One region of the Janthinobacterium sp. PLB04 genome, then DNA from elsewhere that is predicted to be linked to it. Evidence: riboswitches for the same ligand, from Rfam matches in the RefSeq annotation. Region 1 holds a riboswitch; the other holds the start of a gene.
The links. Region 1 has a riboswitch for thiamine pyrophosphate ahead of LSO07_RS21045 (TonB-dependent siderophore receptor). Riboswitches for the same ligand answer to the same signal wherever they lie in the genome.
Positions count from the first base shown of each region.

Region 2: linked by a shared signal. The riboswitch ahead of thiC (phosphomethylpyrimidine synthase ThiC) and the one ahead of LSO07_RS21045 (TonB-dependent siderophore receptor) in region 1 are both predicted to bind thiamine pyrophosphate.

Region 1 covers NZ_CP088968.1:4,772,285-4,776,696, reverse strand. The annotation lists gene LSO07_RS21045 (TonB-dependent siderophore receptor) at 1-1,970, opposite strand, end outside; TPP riboswitch at 2,056-2,153, opposite strand; gene LSO07_RS21040 (iron-containing alcohol dehydrogenase) at 2,232-3,389, opposite strand; gene LSO07_RS21035 (ferritin family protein) at 3,532-3,837, shown strand; gene LSO07_RS21030 (Imm26 family immunity protein) at 3,931-4,410, shown strand.
Region 2 covers NZ_CP088968.1:1,167,010-1,171,421, forward strand. The annotation lists gene LSO07_RS05115 (PAS domain-containing hybrid sensor histidine kinase/response regulator) at 1-288, shown strand, start outside; gene LSO07_RS05120 (response regulator) at 317-1,123, shown strand; gene LSO07_RS05125 (hypothetical protein) at 1,163-1,417, shown strand; TPP riboswitch at 1,526-1,641, shown strand; gene thiC (phosphomethylpyrimidine synthase ThiC) at 1,721-3,634, shown strand; gene thiS (sulfur carrier protein ThiS) at 3,655-3,858, shown strand; gene LSO07_RS05140 (thiazole synthase) at 4,002-4,412, shown strand, end outside.

The DNA of each region.
Region 1 (4,412 bases):
AAGGTGGTGTTGTTGTTTTCAAACGCCTTTTTGCCCGCATATTCCCAGCTGCCATTCACGCTCAAGCCCGCCACCTGCTGCACGGCGTAGTCCGCGTGCACGGCCGCCTTGAAGGCCGGCACGTTGGGCACGCGCTTGCCATCGTAGTCCGCACTGCCCGTGCCTGATTGCTGGCTGTTCAGGGCCGTGATGGACGCGCCCAGGTTCAGGTTGGCCGATGCCTTGCCCTGGGCAGACAATTCCAGGCCACGGTGCTGGGCCTGGCCCGCGCGCACGAAGTTGTAGGTGCTCATGCTGCTGTCGAGGTACTGGTTGAATTCCAGGCCCTTGCGGATCTGGAACAGGGTGGCGGCCACCATGAAGTCCTGCGTCAGGTCCGCCTTCACGCCCAATTCGACCTGCTTCGAGCGGCTCGGCGTCAGTTCCACATTGGCGTTTTCCGCGTAGCGGTCGGCCGTGCCGCCGTGCTCCATGCCCTGCGAATACGATGCATACACGGCGATATTGTCTTGCGGGTTGTACACCAGCGCCACGTTCGGCAACAGGAAGTCGTGCTTGGCGCGGATTTCCGTGTCGGCCTTGAGCACATACTGGTAGCCATCCACATTGATGTGGCGCAGGCCGCCATGCAGCTTCCAGTTGGGCGCCAGGCTGACGATGTCCTGCACGAAGACGGATTTTTCCTTGTCGTTGCGTACCAGGCGTACGGGGCCCGTGACGCCGTCGGATGGCGCGACGATGACGGGGCGATAAATGTTGCTGATGCCCACTTCGTCGTACACGTACTTGCCGGCCCGGTCCTTGCGGTTGAAGTACGACACGCCGGCAGTGAATTCGTGGCGCAGGCTGCCGGTGGCGAACTTGCCCTGGATCATGGCTTGCGCGCTCAGCGGCTTTTTCGTTTCGCCCAGGCTGCGGAAGTCCCATACGGAGAAATCGCCATTGCTGCAGAAGACGGGCGCCCAGCTTTCCGGGCTGCAGCCATACGGATACGCCGTGTAGTCGTCGCGCTTGAACGAGTGCTGGTTGGCGGACAGGGTGGCGTGCCAGTCGTCATTGAAGGCGTACTGGAAGCGCAGGCCGAGGTTGCTGGTGACGGTTTCCACCGGATGCGTCCACGGCTGCTTGTTGAGCATGGTGTCGGCGCTGACGTTGGCCGGCAGGCTGCCGTTGCTCAGCAGCTGGAAGCCGGGCGCCGTGACCTGCGCCTTGTCCTGGTAGTCGGCGTCGAGCTGCAGCAGGGCTTGCGGGGAAATCTGCCAGTCGAAGGCGCCGGAAATGAACCGACGGTTGCCGTCCGCGCCCTTGATGTAGGAACGCAGGCGCTCGGCCGCCACGTTGACGCGGTAACCGAAGCGCGTGTCTTCCAGGCGTCCGCCCAGGTCGACGGTGCCATACAGGGTGCCCCGTTCGCGCGCTTCCACGGTGACGGTGCGCAGCGGTGCGGCGGTGGGGCGCTTGACGATGAAGTCGATCACGCCGCCAGGCGCGGCCACGCCTGCCTGCAAGCCGGCCAGGCCTTTTAATACTTCGATGCGTTCCTTGTTTTCCAGCGGAATTTGCGTGTCGCCAGGAATGGCCACGCCATCCTTGCGGTAGCTGGAGTTCGTGTCGAGCTTGAAGCCGCGGATGGTGAACTGTTCCGCGTAGCCGACGGCGTTGTACGACTCATTGATGCTGGCGTCGAGCTTGACGGCATCGCTGAGATTGCGGATCTGCAAGTCCTGCATGTCTTTTTGCGAAATGACGGTGACGGACGCCGGTGTCTGCAGCAGCGGCGCGTCGGCAAAGCCGCCCACGGAGGCGCGCTTGGCGGCCGGCGCCTTGCTGGCCGTGACGACGACTTCGGCCATGTTTTGGGCCTGCGGATCGGTGGCTTCGGCGGTGTCGTTCGCAGCAAAGGCAGGCGCGGCAAACGCGTGCAGGATCGCCAGGGTCAGTACAGAAACGGATAAATTCGGTGTAGACATAGATTGCTCGTGGTTCAAGCCGTCTCTGTAAAGAGCACGGCAGGCTGCTTGTTCGGCTGGCGCCAACGCAGGAGCTATCAAAGGAGGGAGGTACTTTGCGCTTTCCTTCGCTGGCATTATCCAGATCAGGTACGAAGGGTATCTCTCACCCGGATAACGACTCCAGGACCCCTAGCGAAATGACAGCTTAGCATGAACCACGGCCAGCTGTCCTCCTGGCTGACCGTTTTACAACAGTGTGGCTGGAATTTGCAAACTGCGCTACAGACTCAGTTCCAGCACCTTGCGGCTGACGGCGGGCGTCACTTCGCGCTGCTCGCCCAGCGCCGTCATGCCGTGCGCTTCCAGGGCGGACACGACGGCATCCACGCTGGCGTGGTTCAGGCCGTAGTCGGCCAGGCGCGTCTTGACGCCCATGTGGCGGAAGAAGAATTCCGTGCGCGCGATGGCGGCCTCGATGCGGCCATCCTCGTCGCCGCCGTCGAGTCCCCACACGCGGGCCGCGTATTGCAGCAGCTTGGCGCGCTTGGCCTGCTTGCGCACGCGCAGCATGCTGGGCAGGATGATGGCCAGAGTTTGCGCATGGTCGAGCTCATACAAGGCCGTCAATTCATGGCCGATGGCGTGCGTGGACCAGTCCTGCGGCACGCCCACGCCGATCAGGCCGTTCAAGGCCAGGGTGGCGCTCCACATCACGTTGGCGCGCACGTCGTAGTCGTCCGGGTGCGACAGGGCTTTCGGGCCTTCCTCGATCAGGGTCAATAAAATGCCTTCGGCGAAGCGATCTTGCACGGACGCGTTCACAGGGTAGGTCAAATACTGTTCCATGACATGCGCAAACGCATCGACGACGCCATTGCCCACCTGGCGCAGCGGCAAGGTGAACGTTTTCGACGGGTCCAGCACGGAGAATTTCGGATACACCTTGCGGCTCATGAACGAGCGCTTTTCCTGCGTGGCCTTGCGCGTAATCACGGCCGAGCCATTCATTTCGGAACCCGTGGCCGGTAACGTCAATACCGTGCCGAAGGGAAGGGCGGCCTCGACGATCTTGCCGCCTTTCGCCAGGATGTCCCACGCCTCGCCTTCATGCAGGGCGGCCGCGGCGATGAATTTGGTGCCATCGACCACGGAACCGCCGCCGACGGCCAGCAGGAAATCGATGCGCTCGCTTTTCACCATGGCCACGGCCTGCATCAGTGTTTCATAGCTGGGATTGGGTTCGATGCCGGCAAATTCCAGCAAGGTATGGCCGGCCAGCGCCGCCTTGACTTCATCGTAGACGCCGTTCTGCTTGATGCTGCCGCCGCCATACGTCATGAGCACTCTGGCATGCGGCGGGATCAGCGCCGTGATGGCGGCGATCTGGCCCTGGCCGAAGAGGATTTGCGTCGGATTGTAAAAGTCGAAATTGAACATGGGGCTCCTGCCGCTGGGGTTTAGGCTGTTGCTGAGCCATGATTATGGCCGAACGGGTGGAAACGTGTCGTGGACGCTTGAGCTTTTCGCCCGCGCGGTGGAGAATGCAGCCGATGTCACCACCACGCGAAAAGGAATGCGCATGACCAACGTCCCACTGGAAGAATCCAGCTTGCCGGCCACCGCGCTCGACATGCACCGCGCCATCGGCGCCACCATCGCCGCGCTGCAGGCACTGGACTTGAACAGCCAGCGCTTCGAGGCGTGCACGGACCCGGAACTGCGCCGCGTGCTCGCGCATGCGGGCGACACCAGCCGCAAGGAAGCGGCCATGCTGCTCGAATGGATGCGCCGCCGCGATGCGCGCCTGGACGCGGCCATGAAGGAAGCGCTGTTCAAGGCGGGACCGATTGTTGCTCAGTATCACTATGACGAGAAAATATTGTAACTATTGGTTTGTTGCTGTGGCGTACCATGCGCCACTTTCGCATCGTTTCGCGTAGACTGTGCCCCGGACACGATTTTGGGGGAGTTTGCAACGATGAGATCATTACCATACCGAGAAGGCAGCTGGTTTGCCGTGCCCTTGCCGGGCGGCGGCTATGCCGTCGGCGTGGTGGCGCGCAGGGCGCCTGCCGGGCGCATCATGCTGGCGTATATGTTCGGACCGAAGCGCGACAGCTTGCCGACGCTCGATGAGCTGGAAGGCTTGCGGCCGGAACAGGCCGTACGCCGCCTGCGCACGGGCGACATGGCCCTGCTCAACGAGCGCTGGCCCCTGCTGGGTGACAGCCTCCACTGGGAGCGCGACGCCTGGCCCATGCCGGCCTTTATCCGCCGCAATGAATCCTTGCAGCGCGCCTGGCGCGCCAGCTATGCGGACGCCGACCCTGCCAAGCTGAACCGCGAGGAATCGATCCCCTTCGATACGCCGGGCATGGAGAGCGATTCCCTGTACGGCTACGGGGCGACGGAATTGCTGATGAATAAATTGCTGGCGCAGGAGCAGGCGTCCGCTTGACC
Region 2 (4,412 bases), 2.8 Mb from region 1:
GCGCGCACGTATCAGCCGGACGTGATCTTGATGGATATCAACCTGCCCGGCATCAGCGGCTTCGGCGCACTGCATATCCTGCACGACGACCCGCTCACCAGCCACATTCCCGTGATGGCCCTGTCGGCCAACGCCGTGCCGCGCGACATCGAGAAAGGCCTGGAAGCGGGTTTCTTCCGCTATTTGACCAAGCCGATCAAGGTCGTCGAATTCATGGATGCGCTCGACGTGGCCCTGCACCATGCGGCCGCGCACGGCCTGGCCGACGACACTCACGCAGTACGCTAATTCAGCACTTAATTTTAGGAATACCGCCATGCTTCAAGCCACCGAGATCCTGAACGCCAGCATCCTCATCGTTGATGACCAGGAGGCCAACGTCATGCTGCTGGAACAGGTGCTGCGCAATGCCGGCTATACGCGCATCACCTCCACCATGGATCCGCAAGCCGTGCATGCGCTGCACCAGCAGCACCGTTACGACCTGATCCTGCTCGACTTGCAGATGCCGGAAATGGATGGCTTCGAGGTGATGGAAGGCTTGCGTGATATCGAGGCGGGCAGCTATCTGCCCGTGCTGGTGATCACGGCCCAGCCCGGCCACAAGCTGCGCGCGCTGCAAGCGGGCGCCAAGGATTTCGTCAGCAAGCCCTTCGACCTGGTGGAGGTGAAAACGCGCATCCACAACATGCTGGAAGTGCGCTTGCTGTACCAGAAGCTGGCCGAATACAACAAGTCGCTGGAACAGATGGTGGAAGCGCGCACGGCGGAGCTGCGCGAAAGCGAAGCGCGCTTCCAGCGCTTCACGGAACTGTCGTCCGACTGGTACTGGGAACAGGATGCGCAAGGCAATCTGACGCGCTTTTCCGGCCCCGTGGCCGAAATGCTGGGCATTGGCAGCGAGGAAGAGCCACAGCGCTGGAACGCCACCGAACGCGCGCTGCTCGACGCAAAAATTGCCGCACGCGAACCGTTCCTTGATTTCATCTACAGCCGCGCCAACCTCGACGGCAGCACGCAGTACCTGCAAGTGAGCGGCGAGCCGATGTTCGACAATGGCAGCCGCTTCATCGGCTACCGCGGCATCGGCCTCGATGTCACGGAGCGCTTGCGCATCGCCTGATTTATACTTGGTGCCATCCACATCCACAAGGAAAGCATCATGGCTGACAAATCTCCCTCCTATTGGTTCCCCGCCAAGACCTATGGCTGGGGCTGGGGCTTGCCCATCACCTGGCAAGGCTGGCTGGTGTTCCTGGCCGCGCTGGCGCTGTTCGCCTGCGGCGCCTTCCTGTTTCCGCCGCAAACCATGCTGGTCGGCTATATCGTCTATGAAGTGGCCATCGTTGCCGTGCTCATTTTCATCTGCCAGCTGAAGGGCGAACCGACCAGCTGGGGCTGGGGCAAGAAGAAATAAGCGCGATGGCGCCTGTTGCAATGCAGCAGATGCGCAAAGACGACACCTGCAAGAAATCATCTGGCCACGCGGCGTGAACCGCGTATAATTGGCTCGCTGCCGCAAGGCGGCAAACGCTAGGGGTCCTGCCTTTCGCTGTGGAAACACGGTGCAAGCGCGGGTGAGAAATACCCTCCGAACCTGATCTGGATAATGCCAGCGAAGGGAAGCTTTAGGATGAACGCACCCCGCTTTTCCGCGTGCGCGCAGCCGAACCTCCTTAGCTGGCTCCAGGCTTAAAAACAGTCTAGCCAAGGAGCCAAAATGAACGCCAACCCGAAATTCCTCTCCGCCACCGCCACGGTCGACGAAGCCGCCATCGCGCCGCTGCCCAATTCGCGCAAGATTTACGTGCAAGGCAGCCGCCCCGACATCCGCGTGCCCATGCGCGAGATCAGCCAGTCCGACACGGAAGCGTCGTTCGGCGGCGAAAAGAATCCGCCGATCTACGTCTACGATACGTCCGGCCCCTACACGGATCCGGACGTGCAGATCGATATCCGCTCGGGCCTGGACACGCCGCGCCTGCCGTGGATCATGGAACGGGCCGACACGGAAGAATTGCCCGGTCCGACCTCCGATTACGGCATCGCCCGCCTGGCGGACCCGAAACTGGCCGAGCTGCGTTTCAACCTGCACCGCAAGCCGCGCCGCGCCATTGCCGGCAAGAACGTGACGCAAATGCATTACGCGCGCCAGGGCATCATCACGCCGGAAATGGAATTCGTCGCCATCCGCGAAAACATGCGCCGGCAGGAATATTTGCGCGAGCTGAAAGCTTCCGGCCCCATGGGCGAACGCCTGGCCGACCTGATGGGCCGCCAGCATCCTGGCCAGTCGTTCGGCGCCAGCATCCCGGCGGAAATCACGCCGGAATTCGTGCGCGAGGAAATCGCCCGCGGCCGCGCCATCATTCCCGCCAACATCAACCACCCGGAAGTGGAACCGATGATTATCGGCCGCAATTTCCTCGTGAAGATCAATGCGAATATCGGCAATTCCGCCGTCACCTCGTCGATTGGCGAGGAAGTGGAAAAGATGACCTGGGCCATCCGCTGGGGCGGCGACAATGTGATGGATCTGTCCACAGGTAAACATATCCACGAGACGCGCGAATGGATCGTGCGCAACAGCCCCGTCCCCATCGGCACCGTGCCCATCTACCAGGCGCTGGAAAAGGTCAATGGCAAGGCCGAAGATTTAACTTGGGAAATTTTCCGCGACACCCTGATCGAGCAGGCCGAGCAGGGCGTCGACTACTTCACCATCCATGCAGGCGTGCTGTTGCGCTATGTGCCGATGACGGCCAAGCGCTTGACGGGCATCGTCTCGCGCGGCGGTTCCATCATGGCGAAATGGTGTCTGGCGCACCACCAGGAATCGTTCCTGTACACGCATTTCGAAGAAATCTGCGAAATCATGAAGGCGTATGACGTGTCGTTCTCGCTGGGCGACGGTTTGCGTCCCGGTTCCATCTACGACGCCAACGACGAGGCGCAGCTGGGCGAACTGAAAACCCTGGGCGAACTGACGCAGGTTGCGTGGAAGCACGACGTACAGGTGATGATCGAAGGTCCCGGCCACGTACCGATGCAGCTCATCAAGGAAAACATGGACTTGCAGCTGGAGCAGTGCGGCGAAGCGCCGTTCTACACCCTGGGACCGTTGACGACGGATATCGCGCCCGGCTACGACCACATCACCTCGGGCATCGGCGCGGCCATGATCGGCTGGTATGGCACGGCCATGCTGTGCTATGTGACGCCGAAGGAACACCTGGGCCTGCCTAACAAGGCGGACGTCAAGGATGGCATCATCACGTATAAAATCGCGGCGCATGCGGCCGACCTGGCCAAGGGCCATCCGGGCGCGCAAATCCGCGACAACGCGCTGTCGAAAGCCCGCTTCGAATTCCGCTGGGACGACCAGTTCAACATCGGCCTGGACCCGGACAAGGCGCGCGAATTCCACGATGAAACCCTGCCCAAGGATTCGGCCAAGGTGGCGCATTTCTGCTCCATGTGCGGCCCCCATTTCTGCTCGATGAAGATCACGCAGGAGGTGCGCGAATACGCGGCCGGCATGGGTATCGCGGAAGACAAGGCGCTCAAGCAGGGCATGGAAATCAAGGCCATCGAATTCATCAAGAACGGCGCCGAGCTGTACCGCAAGGTCTGAAGGAGAGCGTGATGCCTGCATTGATATCCATCACGCTCAACGGCGCACCGCACCAGGTGCCGCCGGGCCAAACCCTCGATCAATTGATCGCCGCCCTGTCGCTGGAAAACCAGGCGCTGGCGCTGGCCGTCAACCGCAGCGTCGTGCCGCGCAAGGCGTGGCAGGACCGGGTCCTGGAAACGCAGGATCACGTGGAGATAGTACGCGCCATCGGCGGTGGCTGAAAACGTCCAAGCAAACCTACTGCGCGTCGCGCTTTGCGGCCTGCGATGCTCACCGTGCTCAAGCACGGTTGCGCGTCTCGGCCACAAATCATCGCCGCTCGCTACGGTTTTCTTCGAACGTTTAAAAACTTAAGGAAGAACACATGAATACCGCAACAAACAACGACCTGCTGACCATCGCAGGAAAGCAGTACCCATCGCGCCTGCTGGTGGGCAGCGGCAAGTACAAGGATTTGCCGCAGACGCGCGAAGCAACGGATGCGGCGGAAGCGCAGATCATCACGGTGGCGATCCGCAGGGTCAATATCGGCCAGGACCCGAACGCGCCCAGCCTGCTCGATTTCGTGCCACCGGACCAGTACACGATTTTGCCGAACACGGCCGGCTGCTACAACGCAAAAGATGCCGTCTACACCCTGCAACTGGCACGCGAGCTCTTGGGCGGGCGCAATCTGGTGAAGCTGGAAGTGCTGGGCGACGAAAAAACCTTGTTTCCGCACATGCCGGAAACCCTGGTTGCGGCAGAAGCGCTGGTCAAGGATGGCTTCGACGTG